Regions from separate parts of the Kluyvera sp. CRP genome, predicted to be linked through region 1. Evidence: predicted binding sites of a transcription regulator. Region 1 holds the regulator's gene; the other holds the start of a gene.

Region 1 (7,832 bases):
CTGCCATCGCGCTCGCGATGGCTTGAGCATCCGGTGGCGGTACGTGACGCCACTCAGCCAGGCTTCCCAACTCCTGTAACCATGTTGCCGTTCGACACAGCGATACATCCACCTGCCATGCGCCGCCTTCGTGACGTTGACGCTCCAGCGCTATCAACACACCGAGTGTCGCCAGGTAGCCGCTCAAATAGTCGTTGGGATAGGTTGGCCCGAGCTGCGGCTGGCCTCCTTCGCCCTGCGCCACCGCCATTCCCGTCACCGTTTGAGCCAGTTGTTCAAACCCTGGACGGTCTTTCCATGGCCCCCGATGTCCGTAGCAGTTGAGGTTCACGGTGATAATGTGCGGATTGTTGCGCGCCAGTTCCTCATTGCTGAGCCCATAGCGGGCGAGCGCGCCTGGGCGATAGCTCTGCACAAACACGTCGCCATCGCGCACCAGCTGCGCCGCTCGCCTTGCCCCATCGGCGCTGGACAGTTCGAGGTAGGCGTTGCGTTTACCGTGATTGGTATCGACGTCAAACGGCAGAATACGTGGGCGATAGGGAGATGAGATATGCAGCACGTCAGCGCCCATTTGCGCCAGCCCGCGGGTGGCAGTTGGCCCGGCAATCACATGCGTGAAGTCCAGCACCCGCAGCGACTGAAGAACCCGCTCATTGCCGTACTGGCGAGGTTTAGGGGGGCTGTCGGTCAGACGCGTGAAGCGGATTAGCGGCTCCTGGCTGACCGCCTGCCCCTGAGGATGCGCCAGCCATTCATCATGACTGCGGGCGATTGCCGCGCACAGCCCGGCGCGGGCTATCGTCTCTTCGAGCGCCTCGGCGTTCCATTTTGCGACCGCCTGCGCCACTCTGGCGCGGTTATTCGGCACATCAAGGATATCGAGAATGCCGTCACGCAGCCGCGGGTAGCCGCCGTGCAGGAAAATCCAGCGGTTGTCCTGGGTCAGATAGAAATCGGTAGTGGGATAGTCGGGATCGTTGTACTGCCAGTTATACCCGTTCTGTTGCTGAAAGGTCACCGCGTGGGTCGATGCAGCGGCACAGTGGGCGTTAACGTGAATGTCCTGCTGAGTACCTCTCAGCGCATCCAGCATAATCCCCTGCAGCGCCAGTATTGATGCGGCGGCGTCACCGATGGCAAACGGCGTGGGATAAATTGGCCCACAACCGCTTAACGTCACCTTATTCGTAGCGAAATGCGCCAAACCGAGTTCCTGGCGCAGCTTATTGAAAACAGGATATTCACTCATCACAGCACGCTTCCCCGTCATTAATGCGACTTTCGTTATTCTGGCAACTATTGCCGTAAAAGCGATAGCTATACTTAACTGGAAACACTTTTCAGGAGGGTGTAATGACCACGCAAGCGCTACAGGACAATGACCTTTTTCAAACAGGCTATCTGGTCAATGGCGAATGGCGCCATCTCGACGCCACCTTTGACGTGCTGAACCCAGCAACGGGCGAGGTGGTAGCAAAGGTAGCGAAGGCCGGAAAGCATGAGACCGAACAGGCGATTGCCGCCGCGGCAAAAGCGTTCCCACAGTGGCGGGCAAAAACGGCAAAAGCACGCTCGGAGCTGCTTTATCGCTGGTATCAGCTGATGATTGAAAACAAAAGCTGGCTGGCGCGTCTGATGACCATTGAACAAGGCAAACCGCTGAAAGAGGCGGAAGGGGAAGTGGATTACGCGGCGAGCTTTATCCAGTGGTTTGCCGAACAGGGCAAGCGGGCAAATGGGGAGATCATTCCCCCGGCGAAACCCGGCTCGCGCATTCTGGCGACGCGTGAACCGATTGGCGTGGTGGCGGCGATTACGCCGTGGAACTTCCCGATGGCGATGCTGACCCGTAAGCTCGGTCCGGCGCTGGCCGCGGGCTGTACCGGGGTGATTAAACCTGCCAACAACACACCGCTTTGCGCGTTCGCGCTGCTGGCGCTGGCGAAAAAAGCCGGGATCCCTGACGGGGTGCTGAACGCGGTGGCGGGGAACACGGCGGAAATCAGCGACGCCATAATGGCGAGCCACGACGTGCGTAAGATCTCCTTCACCGGCTCGACGGCGGTGGGGAAAACGTTGGTGCGTAACGCTGCGGAAACCATGAAGAAAGTCTCGATGGAGCTGGGGGGCAATGCGCCCTATATCGTCTTTGAGGATGCGGATATCGACGCGGCGGTACAGGGGGCGGTAGCCAATAAATTCCGCAACGCCGGGCAGGTGTGCGTCAGCGTGAACCGTTTCTATATTCACGATAGCGTCTATGACCGTTTCACCAGCCAGCTTGCCGCCGCCGTGAAAGCGCTGAAAGTCGGCAACGGTCTGGATGATGGCGTGGTCGTTGGCCCGCTGATTGAAGCGGCGGCAGTGAAAAAAGTGCGTGAGCACGTAGAAGACGCCGTCTCGAAGGGGGCGAAGGTGCTGGCTGGCGGTCAGCCTCATGAGCTGGGCGGCAACTTCTGGCAGCCGACGGTGCTGGGCGACTGTCAGGAACAGATGCTGCTGGCGAAGGAAGAGACGTTTGGCCCGCTGGCGGCGTGCTTCCGCTTCCGCGATGAGGATGACGTTATTCACCGGGCGAATGATACGCCCTACGGCCTGGCCGCCTATTTCTATACGCAAAACCTGTCTCGCGTGTTCCGCGTCTCGCAGGCGTTAGAAAGCGGGATGATCGGTATTAACGAATGTGCAGTGTCAACTGAGCTGGGGCCATTCGGCGGCGTTAAGGAGTCCGGGCTGGGGCGTGAAGGCTCGGTGCTGGGACTGGAAGAGTACCTTGAGGTAAAAACGCTGCACATTGGGGGACTTTAGTTTGCAGGATGGGAGAGGGCGTGAGATGAAAATCTATACTTTTGATTTTGACGAGATAGAGGATCAGGGCGATTTTTATCGGGAGTTCGCTCAACTCTTTGCCCTCGATCGTGAGTCGATTCGCGATTTGGACGCACTTTGGGATGCGGTCACCGGCCCACAAATGCCGTTACCGCTGGAGATCGAGTTTATCCATCTCGACGACAAGCAGCGCCGTCGCTACGGCGCGCTGATTCTGCTGTTTGATGAAGCGGAAGAAGAGCTGGAAGGGATGCTGCGGTTCAACGTGCAACGAGCATAAAAAAGCCCTCGCATAAGGGCGAGGGCAAGTCGTCGGACAAGACGACGAGGGTTTATTTGTACAGCTCAGCCGTAGCGTGCCAATGGTCGCCGGTACGGGCTTCAATAATGCGGTAGCTGCTGGCGCCTTGTTTTTCGGCTTTAGCGGCTAATGCGCTGCGCATATCCATCGGGTCGCTACCGATCTGAGAAACAGAAACGGTGCCGACGGATTGCAGATTCTGTGCCTGCTCCGCGTTAACCTGTTGCACTGCGGCGCTTGCGCCGAAGGACAGAACGGATGCCAGACCAAGGGATGCGATGATCATTGCGCTTTTCATAATGTTTTACTCCTCACCATATTCTTCATTCTTCAGCGGTGAGAGGATGTTGTTTCTGATTCCTGGGACCGCTGGGTATTAAACTTTTCTACACTGCCGACGTGCTGCCTGACGCGAACTTATTTGTACAGTTCAGCCGTTGCGTGCCAATGAGCGCCGGTACGCGCTTCAATGATGCGATAGGATGATGCACCTTGTTCTTCCGCTTTTTTGTTCAGCATTTCGTGCATATCCATCGGAGATGAACCGACGGAACCGATGGAAACGGTGCCGATTGACTGACGGCTTTGGGCTTGATCGCTGCTGATAGAGTCAGCGGCAAACGCACCGAAAGAGATAACGGAAAGGATGCTCAGAGCGGCAACAGTTGTTTTGATTTTCATGATACTCACCTCGTCGAATTTTTTTGGAAGGTCTTTGTTTTGTGACCCTCATCACGAAATTAAGTATACACTAATCACATAAAATATTAATACCTAGCTAATGGTTTCGCGTGTAATTAGATGTCAAAAATCGTCATTTTTAGAACAGATACGTATAAAAAAAGAGACATTTCGGTAAAGTTAAGTGTAAATAATGAGTGAAATTAAATAGATATTAGAATTTGATTTTTTGTGCGCTTATGAACGGATATATTCACTGGTTCTATGATTGTGGGCAGAAAATCGCACTTAATGTTAACGAGACGGGAGTGAAACGTAGGGGAATTTGCAGTTAAAGCAGCTCCTCTGGTGGACCAGAGGAGAAAGGAAGAGGGATTACAGCTCCTGCTCGAACAGAACCTGGATGGCCTCGTAGAGATCTTTAACGGTGAACCCGCGTGCCGGCGTGGTGAAAATCGTGTCGTCACCGGCAATACTGCCGAGAATGCCTTCCGCTTTGCCCAGAGAGTCAAGCAGGCGAGCGATCAGCTGTGCAGCGCCGGGGCTGGTATGGATAACCACGACCGCATCGTTGTAATCAATATCCAGCACCAGATTCTTCAGCGGGCTGGTGGTTGTCGGCACGCCCAGCTCGGCCGGCAGGCAGTAAACCATTTCCATTTTAGCGTTGCGGGTACGCACGGCGCCAAACTTGGTCAGCATACGAGAAACTTTGGACTGGTTAATATTATCGAAACCTTCTTCCTGCAAGGCCTGAACAATTTCGCCCTGAGAGCTAAATTTTTCTTCCTTCAGTAATGCTTTAAAGGCTTTAACTAATTCTTCTTGTTTAGTTGAACTTCGCATAAGTCACCCGAGTATGGTGGTGAAATTAACATTATTATGCATATAGGTGAATTTTTATGCAAAATAATTTGCTCCAGAGGCTAAGCCAAATAGAGAAAGGGCGGATTTTATCAAAAATTAGACCTAAGAAACATGCCTATATCACGGGATCCAAATAAGTTAAAAGTAAATGAAATGTTATTAAATTGCTGTTGTTTTACGCAACATGCTGAGTATATTGTAATCGATAGTTGATGAAAATTTGGTTTCGTAGAAAGGCCTTTTTCTGGGAGTAATGCGGATGCTGTTGAATGGCCCGCATTCTGTAAGCAATTATATTGTAATTATTTACCTTGTGAATTAAGGTCGCCGCAACGGAGTAACAACTGGTATCTCCTGCGTTGGTTTATGCGGTCCACGACAGGTTGTTACCTGAAAGTCATTAACCATAATAAGGAGTTTAGGATGAAAGTCGCAGTCCTTGGTGCCGCCGGCGGTATTGGCCAGGCGCTTGCCCTACTACTAAAGACCCAACTGCCTTCAGGTTCAGAACTCTCTCTCTATGATATTGCCCCCGTCACGCCAGGTGTGGCGGTCGATCTCAGCCATATTCCGACGGATGTTAAAATCAAAGGCTTCTCCGGTGAAGATGCTACGCCTGCGCTGGAAGGGGCTGATGTGGTCCTGATTTCTGCCGGTGTGGCGCGTAAGCCCGGTATGGATCGCTCCGATCTGTTTAACGTTAACGCCGGTATTGTTAAAAACCTGGTGCAACAAATCGCCAAAACTGCCCCGAAAGCCTGTATTGGTATTATCACCAACCCGGTGAATACCACAGTGGCCATTGCCGCTGAAGTGCTGAAAAAGGCGGGCGTATATGACAAGAACAAACTGTTCGGCGTGACCACGCTGGATATCATCCGCTCCAACACTTTCGTGGCGGAGCTAAAAGGTAAAAGCGCCAGCGAAGTTGAAGTGCCGGTGATAGGCGGCCACTCTGGCGTGACCATTCTGCCTTTATTATCGCAAATCTCCGGCGTGAGCTTCTCCGATCAGGAAGTGAACGACCTGACCAAACGCATCCAGAACGCGGGCACCGAAGTGGTGGAAGCGAAGGCGGGTGGCGGCTCGGCTACGCTCTCCATGGGCCAGGCGGCGGCGCGTTTCGGCCTGTCTCTGGTTCGCGCCCTGCAGGGCGAGAAGGGCGTGGTTGAATGCGCCTATGTCGAAGGAGACGGCCAGTACGCGCGCTTCTTCTCGCAGCCGCTGCTGTTAGGTAAAAACGGGATTGAAGAACGCCAGTCGATTGGCAAACTGAGCGCTTACGAACAGCAGGCGCTGGAAGGTATGCTTGAGACGCTGAGAAAAGATATTCAGCTGGGTGAAGATTTCATCAATAAATAAGGCGTGACGCCTTAGACGTGACAAAGGGGCCAATGGCCCCTTTGCTTTTTCTGCTGCTTAGCCCGACGCAGGATATTCCTGAATGGTGACCTGCATGGTCAGTTTCTTATCATCACGCATCACGACCACCGGAATGACCGATCCCGGACGAATCTCGGCGACCTGGTCCATGGTTTCCAGCGCGGAAATCGCCGGTTTGCCGTTGACCGAAATAATCACGTCGTTGTTCTGAATGCCCGCCTGTGCCGCCGGGCCGTCCGGGGCTATCTCATTGACGACAATCCCCTGAATTTGATCGATACCGCCGCCTTGTGAATGCAGCGGGGCAATTTCTCGTCCGCTGATGCCGATAAAGCCGCGAATCACGCGTCCGTCACGAATCAGCTTATCCATAATTTTGGTTGCCAGCTGGAACGGAATGGCGAAACTCAGCCCCTCCGGGGTTTCACCGTCGTTACTCTTATCGAAAGAGAGGGTGTTAATGCCCATCAGCTCACCCAGCGAGTTGACCAGCGCGCCGCCGGAGTTACCGTGGTTGATAGAGGCATCGGTCTGCAGAAAGTTCTGTCGACCACTTGGGTTGAGGCCGATACGACCGGTCGCGCTGATAATCCCCTGAGTAATGGTCTGCCCGAGGTTGTACGGGTTGCCGATGGCCAGCACTACGTCACCGATGTGCGGTGTGCGCTTCGGGTTAATGGGGATAACCGGCAGGCCGCCGGTGGCGTTGATCTTCAGCACCGCCAGATCGGTCAGGCTATCGGAGCCGACCAGCAGGGCTTCAAACACGCGACCATCCTGGAGGGCGACGATGATCTGATCGGCATCGTTGATCACATGTTTGTTGGTAATAATGTAGCCGCGCTCGTCCATGATCACCCCGGATCCGAGCGTTTTGATTTCCAGCTGATTATTGGTGTTGCTGTTCAGACTGCGGTTATAGACGTTCACCACCGCAGGGGCAGCGCGGCGCACCGCCGTGTTATAGCTGGAGGGGGCTTCATCTGTACTGCTAAAGCGCTCGGTGGATAATGGATTCCACTGACGCAACGAAGGGACGGTGACAATGAGTATGCCGCCAACCAGTAAACCAAGTGCAACCGAACGTAAGAGCTTTACAAGCATGATACAGGCATCGTTGATGAGGAAACTGGACGAAGCATACCACGAGAAAAACCGGACATACATTCCAGGCTATGCCCGGTTTTTCGTGGATTAGCGCAGAAGCAGGTAAATACTTTCATTACCGCGTATGACATTCAGCGCGATAACCGCCGGTTTCGCTTCCAGCACCTTGCGCAGTTCGGCAATCGACTGTGTCGGCTGGCGGTTGATACCGATGATGACGTCATCTTTATGCAGGCCGATTTGCGCGGCAGGGCTACCTTTTTCCACGCCAGAAATGACAACCCCTTTAGTGCCGCTTTTCGCCTGGCCATCGCTGAGCGATGCCCCTTCCAGCGCCGGGATAATCAGCTGTGCGCTGGCGGTTGATGAGGCGCTCTTATCCAGCGTCACCTCTACTTCCAGCGGTTTACCGTCCCGGAGCAGGCCCAATTTGACCTTCGAACCCGGTTCCGTGGTGGCGATGCGGGAACGCAACTCGGCGAAACTATTCAGCGGCTTGCCGTTCAGGCTGGTAATCACGTCGCCGGATTTAATTCCCGCTTTTGCTGAACCGGAGCCAGGCAGCACTTCGCTAACGAATGCCCCGCGCTGCACATCGAGATTAAACGCTTTGGCGATGTCGGCGGTCATCTCCATACCGCGGATGCCGAGCAGGCCGCGT
Region 2 (7,832 bases), 710 kb from region 1:
TGACGTGGCAGGAATCTGCCGCCCGGCGGAAATGCCGGTGTTCAGCTAATGCCACCAGGTATTCAAGATCGCGAATATTCATTATTCATCCTCCATCGCCACGATAGTTCATGGCGATAGATAGAATAGCAATGAATGATTATCCCTATCAAGGATTCTGTTTAATAATAGACCACAGAAACAGCGCGGTTCCTTGTTTAACCCTTTGAAGTCGCCGCGTGGATTTCTGAGTTTCTCTCAAAACTCGACTAACTAAAGCCAACATGAACGTTTGCGGGCCCCGTGGCCCGCTTTTTTTGCGCATAAAAAAACCCGGCGTCGCTTGCGCTCGGCCGGGCTATCTTTTGGCTATGCAGAGGGCTAGCTCAGGCGCGCCTTCGCGTCGCTAATCGCCTGCGCTACCTGCTTCGGCGAAACGCCGCCTTTTGCCGCACGCTTATCGAGGCACGATTGCAGCGACAGAATCGGGTAAACGTCGTCGCCAATCACCGCGCTGAATTTCTGCAGATTGGCCAACGGCAGATCTTCCAGCGGCTTGCCCTGGGCGATGGCTTCCACCACCGCTTCGCCCACGATGTGGTGAGCTTCACGGAACGGCACGCCTTTAGCGACCAGATAATCCGCCAGTTCGGTGGCGTTGGCGTAGCCCTGCTGCGCCGCTTCCTGGCAACGCGGACGCTTCACCTGAATGCCGTCCAGCACCAGCGCCGCCATATGCAGACAGTCCAGCCAGGTATCCAGCGCGTCAAATACGCCTTCTTTATCTTCCTGCATGTCTTTGTTGTAAGCCAACGGCAGACCTTTGAGGGTCATCATCATGCCGGTCAGCGCACCCTGTACACGGCCACATTTACCGCGGATCAGCTCCAGCGCATCCGGGTTTTTCTTCTGCGGCATCAGAGAAGAGCCTGACGTCACGCGGTCGGAAAGCTCAACAAAGCCCGCTTCACCGGTATTAAAGAAGATCAGGTCTTCCGCGAAGCGCGACAGGTGCACCATACCGATGGAAGCGTTAGACAGCAGCTCCAGCACGTGGTCACGGTCAGACACGCTGTCCAGACTGTTGCGGGTCGCGGACGCGAAGCCCAGCCAGCCCGCCAGCTGTTCACGGTCAATTTCATAAGCGGTACCCGCCAGCGCGCCGCAGCCCAGCGGGCTGACGTCCAGACGCTTGAGGGTATCCTGCAGGCGGCTTTCATCGCGCGCCAGCATCTCTACGTAGGCCAGGCACCAGTGAGCAAACGTCACCGGCTGCGCGCGTTGCAGGTGAGTGTAACCCGGCATCACCGCGTCCTGGTTAGCCTGCGCAGTTTCCACCAGCGCGGTTTGCAGCTGACGATTCGCGGCCAGCAGCTCCGCCACGGTGTCTTTGCACCACAGCTTGAGATCGGTCGCGACCTGATCGTTACGGCTACGCCCGGTATGCAGCTTCTTACCCAGTTGGCCCACCTTATCAATCAGCTTACCTTCCACCCAGCTATGGATGTCTTCGGCATCGCTTTCCAGGATCTGTTGCGGATTAGCGCGAACTTCTTCCAACAGCACGCTCAGCGCCGCTTCCAGTTGAGATTGCTCTTCCGCCGTCAGTACGCCAACCGTCACCAGCGCTTTAGACCAGGCTACAGAGCCAACGATATCCTGCTCCGCCAGGCGATAATCAAAGCGTAAAGAGTCGTTGAACTGTTTGAACCGCTGATCTGCTGCCTGAGAAAAACGCCCGCCCCAAAGTGCCATAACATGCTTCCTTAAATTCGTTTATTTATGCCGGGTAGTCTCCGGCCTGAAAACAACCCTCACCCCGGCCCTCTCCCTGAGGGAGAGGGGGAAAACCGTCAGTTCCCTCGTCCCTGTGGAGAGTGGGAGAACTATACCGGCTCCGGCCAGTCCCCTCTCCCCTGTGGGGAGAGGGTTAGGGTGAGGGGGAAAAACTTATGCCAGAATACGCGTACCAATCGGCGTGCCGTTAAACAGCGCCGGCAGCTGCTCCGCGTGACGCCATGAGGCGATATCGACCGGGCGGCCGAGCGTACGCGCCGCGTCCAGCGCCGCGTTCACCTTCACAATCATGCCGTCGGTAATAATCCCCTGCTCGATCAGCTGTTCCGCCTTGGCCGCAGTCATTTCCGCAATGCGCTGGCCTTTGCCATCGAGAATACCGCTGACGTCGGAGAGTAGGATCAGATCCGCACCCAGCGTGGCCGCCAGCGCGGTTGCCGCCTGGTCCGCGTTGACGTTCATCAATTGCCCTTCGACGGTCACGCCGATAGAGCTCACCACCGGCAGGAAACCGCCTTCCAGCAGCAGATTAATCAGTTTAGGCGAGCCCGGCTGCGCCAGACCAACGTGGCCCAATTCTTCATCCAGTTTAGTGACCTGCACGCTGTCACCGTCGCCGAGGAACAGGCCCACGGAGGCGATTTCATGCTTCTTCGCCCAGGCCAGCAGCGTTTTGTTGGCAGTGCCCGCCAGCGCACCGGTAATAATGTCGATCTGATCGGCAGGCGTCACGCGCAGGCCATTTTTCTTTTTCACCGGCAGGTTGAGCTGCTTCATCAGCTCATCCACCACGCAGCCGCCGCCGTGGACAATCACCAGCGGGCGTTGATGCGACTCGCGGTAGTTCACCAGCGCGGTAAACAGACGCTCCAGCGCTTCTTCGCTATCCAGCAACACGCCGCCCAGTTTGATAATTAATGGATTCATCGTCATCACACCTTAGATAAGAGACTGCGTCTCAGCGAAGCCGAAACGGATATTGGCGCACTGCACGGCCTGTGCGGCAGCGCCTTTCAATAGGTTGTCTTCGGTCGCCACCACGATCAGATGCTCGCCCTGCACGGCAAAACCGATATCACAGAATGGCAAGCCGACGACGTTTTTCAGCGCCGGAACACCCTTGTCGTATAAACGCACCATCGGCTTATCGCCGTAGGCCTGCTGTAAGGCTTCCGCCACCTGAGCATGGGTCACGCCCGGTTTCAGGCGGCAGGTGATGGTTTCCAGAATCCCGCGCGGGAAATTGCCCAGGTGCGGGGTGAAAATCACCTCGGCACCAAGGTGGCTGGCGATTTCCGGCTGATGGCGGTGGGTAAACACGCCGTAAGGCTGCAGACTCACTTCGCAGAAACTGTTGGAGATCGCCGCTTTACGCCCCGCGCCACTCACGCCGCTGGTCGCGTTGATCACCGGCCACTGGGAGAGATCCAGTAAATCGCCGTCGATCAACGGTTTTAAGGAAAGCTGTGCCGCCGTGGGATAACACCCCGGCACGGCAATCAGCTGCGCCTCTTTCAGCGCTTCGCCGCTCCATTCGGCCAGGCCATATACCGCCTGCGCCAGCAGTTCCGGGTGCTGATGGGTAAATCCGTAATAATTTTCATAGAAGGCGCCGTCGTTCACGCGGAACGCGCCGGAGAGATCAAACACCACACAGCCCGCCGCGAGGAACTGCGGCGCAAGGTCGTGGCTGACTTCATGAGCGGTAGCGAGGAACACCACATCAACACCGGCGCTGAATTCACTGATGTCGGACATCGGCTGCAAAGGGAGATCAACAATCCCTTTTAGCTGTGGATGCAAATCGGAGATTAACTTTCCCGCATCATTGCTTTGCGCTGAGACCGTCAAAGCGGTTATGTTCATATGAGGATGGCGATTCACATAGGTCACAAGCTCAGCGCCAGCGTAACCGCTCGCGCCCACAATCAGCGTATTCAACATCGGGGCCGTTTACCTTCTTATGTCTGTTTGCCTGATTAAGCGTCGTCACTTCACCCTACCGTTGGTGGGTTTTCTTACGCCTAATGATAATGTATTTTTATTCACAAATACTGCATGAATATTGATACTATCACGACCCGAGGTGTGTCAACAATGAAAAACAATTTACCACCATTTATCGAGATTTACCGTGCGTTGATCGCCACACCGTCCATCAGCGCAACCGAAGAAGCACTCGATCAGAGTAATGCGTCTTTAATCACTCTGCTGGCCGATTGGTTCGCCTCTCTCGGCTTCAATGTTGAGGTGCAGCCGGTTCCCGGCACGCGCAATAAATTCAACCTGCTGGCCAGCACCGGACATGGCGCGGGCGGGCTACTGCTTGCCGGTCATACCGATACCGTACCGTTCGACGACGGGCGTTGGACCCGCGATCCGTTTACCCTGACCGAGCACGATAACAAGCTCTACGGTCTGGGCACTGCCGATATGAAAGGCTTCTTCGCCTTTATTCTCGACGCGCTGCGGGATGTTGACGTGACGCAGTTGAAAAAGCCGCTCTACATTCTGGCGACGGCGGATGAAGAGACCAGCATGGCGGGTGCGCGCTATTTCTCCGAATCCACCGAGCTACGCCCGGACTGCGCTATCATCGGTGAGCCCACCTCATTGCAGCCGGTGCGCGCGCACAAAGGTCATATGTCGAACGCCATTCGCGTCATGGGCCAGTCCGGCCACTCCAGCGACCCGGCGCGCGGTGTGAACGCCATTGAAATCATGCACGACGCCATTGGCCGCGTGATGCAGCTGCGCGACTCGCTGAAAGAGCGCTATCACTATGAAGCGTTCACCGTACCGTACCCAACGCTCAATCTCGGTAGCCTCCACGGTGGCGATGCGTCCAACCGTATCTGCGCCTGCTGTGAGCTACATATGGATATCCGCCCGCTGCCGGGCATGACGCTGAGCGACCTCAACGGTCTGCTGGATGAAGCATTGGAGCCGGTCAGCGCGCAATGGCCGGGGCGCCTGACGGTTAGCGAGCTGCACGCACCGATTCCGGGCTACGAATGCCCGCCAGATCATCAGCTGGTTGAAGTGCTGGAAAAACTGCTCGGCACCAAGACCGAAGTGGTGAACTACTGCACCGAAGCGCCGTTTATCCAGACCTTGTGCCCGACCATCGTCCTCGGGCCAGGCTCGATTAATCAGGCACACCAGCCGGACGAATACCTGGAAACGCGCTTTATTAAGCCGACGCGCGAATTAATTACCCAGGTCGTGCATCACTTCTGCTGGCATTAATGTGTTCTGCCCGGTGACGCTACGCTTACCGGGTCTACCCTCGCCTGCAGGCCGGATAAGCGCAGCGCCATCCGGCATCTCTCCGCCCCCCGATTCCCGCGATCGCCTTCACATTTTCATAAGCATTTCTTATCTGGCACGATGTGAATTAACTTTCGTCAATTGCCGCAATTTATTCGTTTGCTGAAGCGATTTCGCAGCAATTGACGTACGGGTTTTTACGTGGCTTTATAAAAGAGGTGTCTTTATCCCGCCCTTTCGTTCCAAAGGCTGGGATATAACAAAATAAAATGAGATGGGGTGTCTGGGTTAATGAACGAACAATATTCCGCGTTGCGTAGTAATGTCAGTATGCTCGGTAAAGTGCTAGGCGATACCATCAAGGATGCGCTTGGTGAGAACATTCTTGACCGTGTAGAAACGATCCGTAAGTTGTCCAAATCTTCACGTGCCGGCAACGAAGCCAATCGTCAGGAGCTGCTCACCACGCTGCAGAACCTGTCCAACGATGAACTGCTGCCGGTTGCCCGCGCGTTTAGCCAGTTCCTGAACCTGGCCAATACCGCCGAGCAGTACCACAGCATTTCGCCGAAAGGTGAAGCGGCAAGCAACCCGGAAGTGATTGCCCGTACCCTGCGTAAACTCAAAGACCAACCCAATCTCGACGAAACCACAATTAAAAAAGCCGTTGAATCCCTGTCGCTGGAGCTGGTACTCACCGCGCACCCGACTGAAATCACGCGTCGTACGCTGATTCATAAAATGGGCGAAATCAACAACTGTCTGAAACAGCTCGATAATAACGACATTGCCGACTACGAACGCAACCAGGTGATGCGCCGTCTGCGCCAGCTGATTGCTCAGTCATGGCACACCGATGAAATTCGTAAACATCGCCCAAGCCCGGTGGATGAAGCCAAATGGGGCTTCGCGGTGGTGGAAAACAGCCTGTGGGAAGGCGTACCGAACTACCTGCGTGAGCTGAATGAACAGCTGGAAGAGAACCTGGGCTACCAGCTTCCGGTCGATTTCGTGCCGGTACGCTTCACCTCCTGGATGGGCGGCGACCGTGACGGCAACCCGAACGTCACCGCCGAAATCACCCGCCACGTGCTGCTGCTCAGCCGCTGGAAAGCGACCGATCTGTTCCTGAAAGATATTCAGGTGCTGATTTCCGAGCTGTCGATGGTGGAATGCACCGACGAACTGCGCGAGCGGGTTGGCGAAGAAGGCGCGACCGAGCCGTATCGCTACCTGATGAAAACCCTGCGCAGCCAGCTGATGGCCACCCAGGCCTGGCTGGAAGCGCGTCTGAAAGGCCAGCGCCTGCCAAAACCAGCCGGTCTGATCAGCCAGAACGAGCAGCTGTGGGAACCGCTGTACGCCTGCTATAAATCACTGCAGGCCTGCGGTATGGGCATCATCGCTAACGGCGAGCTGCTCGACACGCTGCGTCGCGTGAAGTGTTTTGGCGTACCGCTGGTGCGTATTGACGTGCGTCAGGAGAGCACCCGCCACACTGAAGCGCTGGGCGAACTGACCCGCTACCTGGGCATCGGCGACTACGAAAGCTGGTCAGAAGCCGACAAACAGGCCTTCCTGATCCGCGAACTGAATTCTAAACGTCCGCTCCTCCCGCGTAGCTGGGAGCCAAGCAACGACACCCGTGAAGTTCTGAATACCTGTAAAGCCATTGTCGATGCGCCGATCGGCTCGGTTGCCGCTTACGTGATCTCGATGGCCAAAACGCCGTCCGACGTGCTGGCGGTTCACCTGCTGCTGAAAGAAGCCGGCATCACCTTCGCGCTGCCGGTCTCCCCACTGTTCGAAACCCTGGACGACCTGAACAACGCCGACGACGTGATGACCCAGTTGCTCAACATTGACTGGTATCGCGGCTTTATTCAGGGCAAGCAGATGGTCATGATCGGCTATTCCGACTCCGCGAAAGATGCGGGCGTTATGGCGGCTTCGTGGGCGCAGTACCAGGCGCAGGATGCGTTGATCAAAACCTGTGAAAAAGCCGGTATTGAACTGACGCTGTTCCATGGTCGCGGTGGTTCTATTGGTCGCGGCGGCGCACCGGCGCACGCGGCGCTGCTCTCTCAGCCTCCGGGAAGCCTGAAAGGCGGTCTGCGCGTGACGGAACAGGGCGAGATGATCCGCTTCAAATACGGTCTGCCGGAAGTCACCGTCAGCAGCCTGTCGCTGTACACCAGCGCGATTCTGGAAGCGAACCTGCTGCCGCCGCCGGAGCCAAAAGAAGAGTGGCGCGGCATCATGGACGAGCTGTCCGATATCTCCTGCGAGATGTACCGCGGCTACGTGCGTGAAAACAAAGATTTCGTGCCTTATTTCCGTTCCGCCACGCCGGAACAGGAGCTGGGTAAACTGCCGCTGGGTTCACGTCCGGCAAAACGTCGCCCAACCGGCGGCGTCGAGTCCCTGCGCGCCATCCCGTGGATCTTCGCCTGGACACAGAACCGCCTGATGTTGCCAGCCTGGCTGGGTGCCGGCGCGGCGCTGCAAAAAGTGGTGGAAGACGGCAAGCAGAGCAAGCTGGAAACCATGTGCCGCGACTGGCCGTTCTTCTCTACCCGTCTGGGGATGCTGGAGATGGTCTACTCGAAAGCCGACCTATGGCTGGCAGAATATTACGATCAGCGTCTGGTGAAACAGGAGCTGTGGGCGCTGGGTGCCGAACTGCGCGATCTGCTCGAAGCCGACATCAAAGTGGTGCTGGACATCGCCAACGACGCGCACCTGATGGCCGACCTGCCGTGGATTGCCGAGTCTATCCAGCTGCG

The links. Region 1 encodes ArgR, which controls arginine synthesis, uptake and breakdown. Its sites were predicted from a motif close to ANTGAATAAAAATACANT; they were not measured.
Region 2: a site for ArgR is predicted at 3,809-3,826, ahead of argC (N-acetyl-gamma-glutamyl-phosphate reductase). Genes of this name have one in related genera too.

The regions. Positions count from the first base shown of each region.
Region 1 covers NZ_CP082841.1:1,654,665-1,662,496, forward strand. The annotation lists gene K7B04_RS07765 (CoA transferase) at 1-1,252, opposite strand, end outside; gene K7B04_RS07770 (NAD-dependent succinate-semialdehyde dehydrogenase) at 1,357-2,811, shown strand; gene K7B04_RS07775 (barstar family protein) at 2,837-3,112, shown strand; gene yhcN-B (DUF1471 family stress response protein YhcN-B) at 3,165-3,431, opposite strand; gene yhcN (peroxide/acid stress response protein YhcN) at 3,551-3,814, opposite strand; gene argR (transcriptional regulator ArgR) at 4,190-4,660, opposite strand; gene mdh (malate dehydrogenase) at 5,105-6,043, shown strand; gene degS (outer membrane-stress sensor serine endopeptidase DegS) at 6,101-7,168, opposite strand; gene degQ (serine endoprotease DegQ) at 7,259-7,832, opposite strand, start outside.
Region 2 covers NZ_CP082841.1:948,872-956,703, forward strand. The annotation lists gene oxyR (DNA-binding transcriptional regulator OxyR) at 1-82, opposite strand, end outside; gene argH (argininosuccinate lyase) at 361-1,734, opposite strand; gene argB (acetylglutamate kinase) at 1,930-2,703, opposite strand; gene argC (N-acetyl-gamma-glutamyl-phosphate reductase) at 2,716-3,720, opposite strand; gene argE (acetylornithine deacetylase) at 3,874-5,025, shown strand; gene ppc (phosphoenolpyruvate carboxylase) at 5,338-7,832, shown strand, end outside.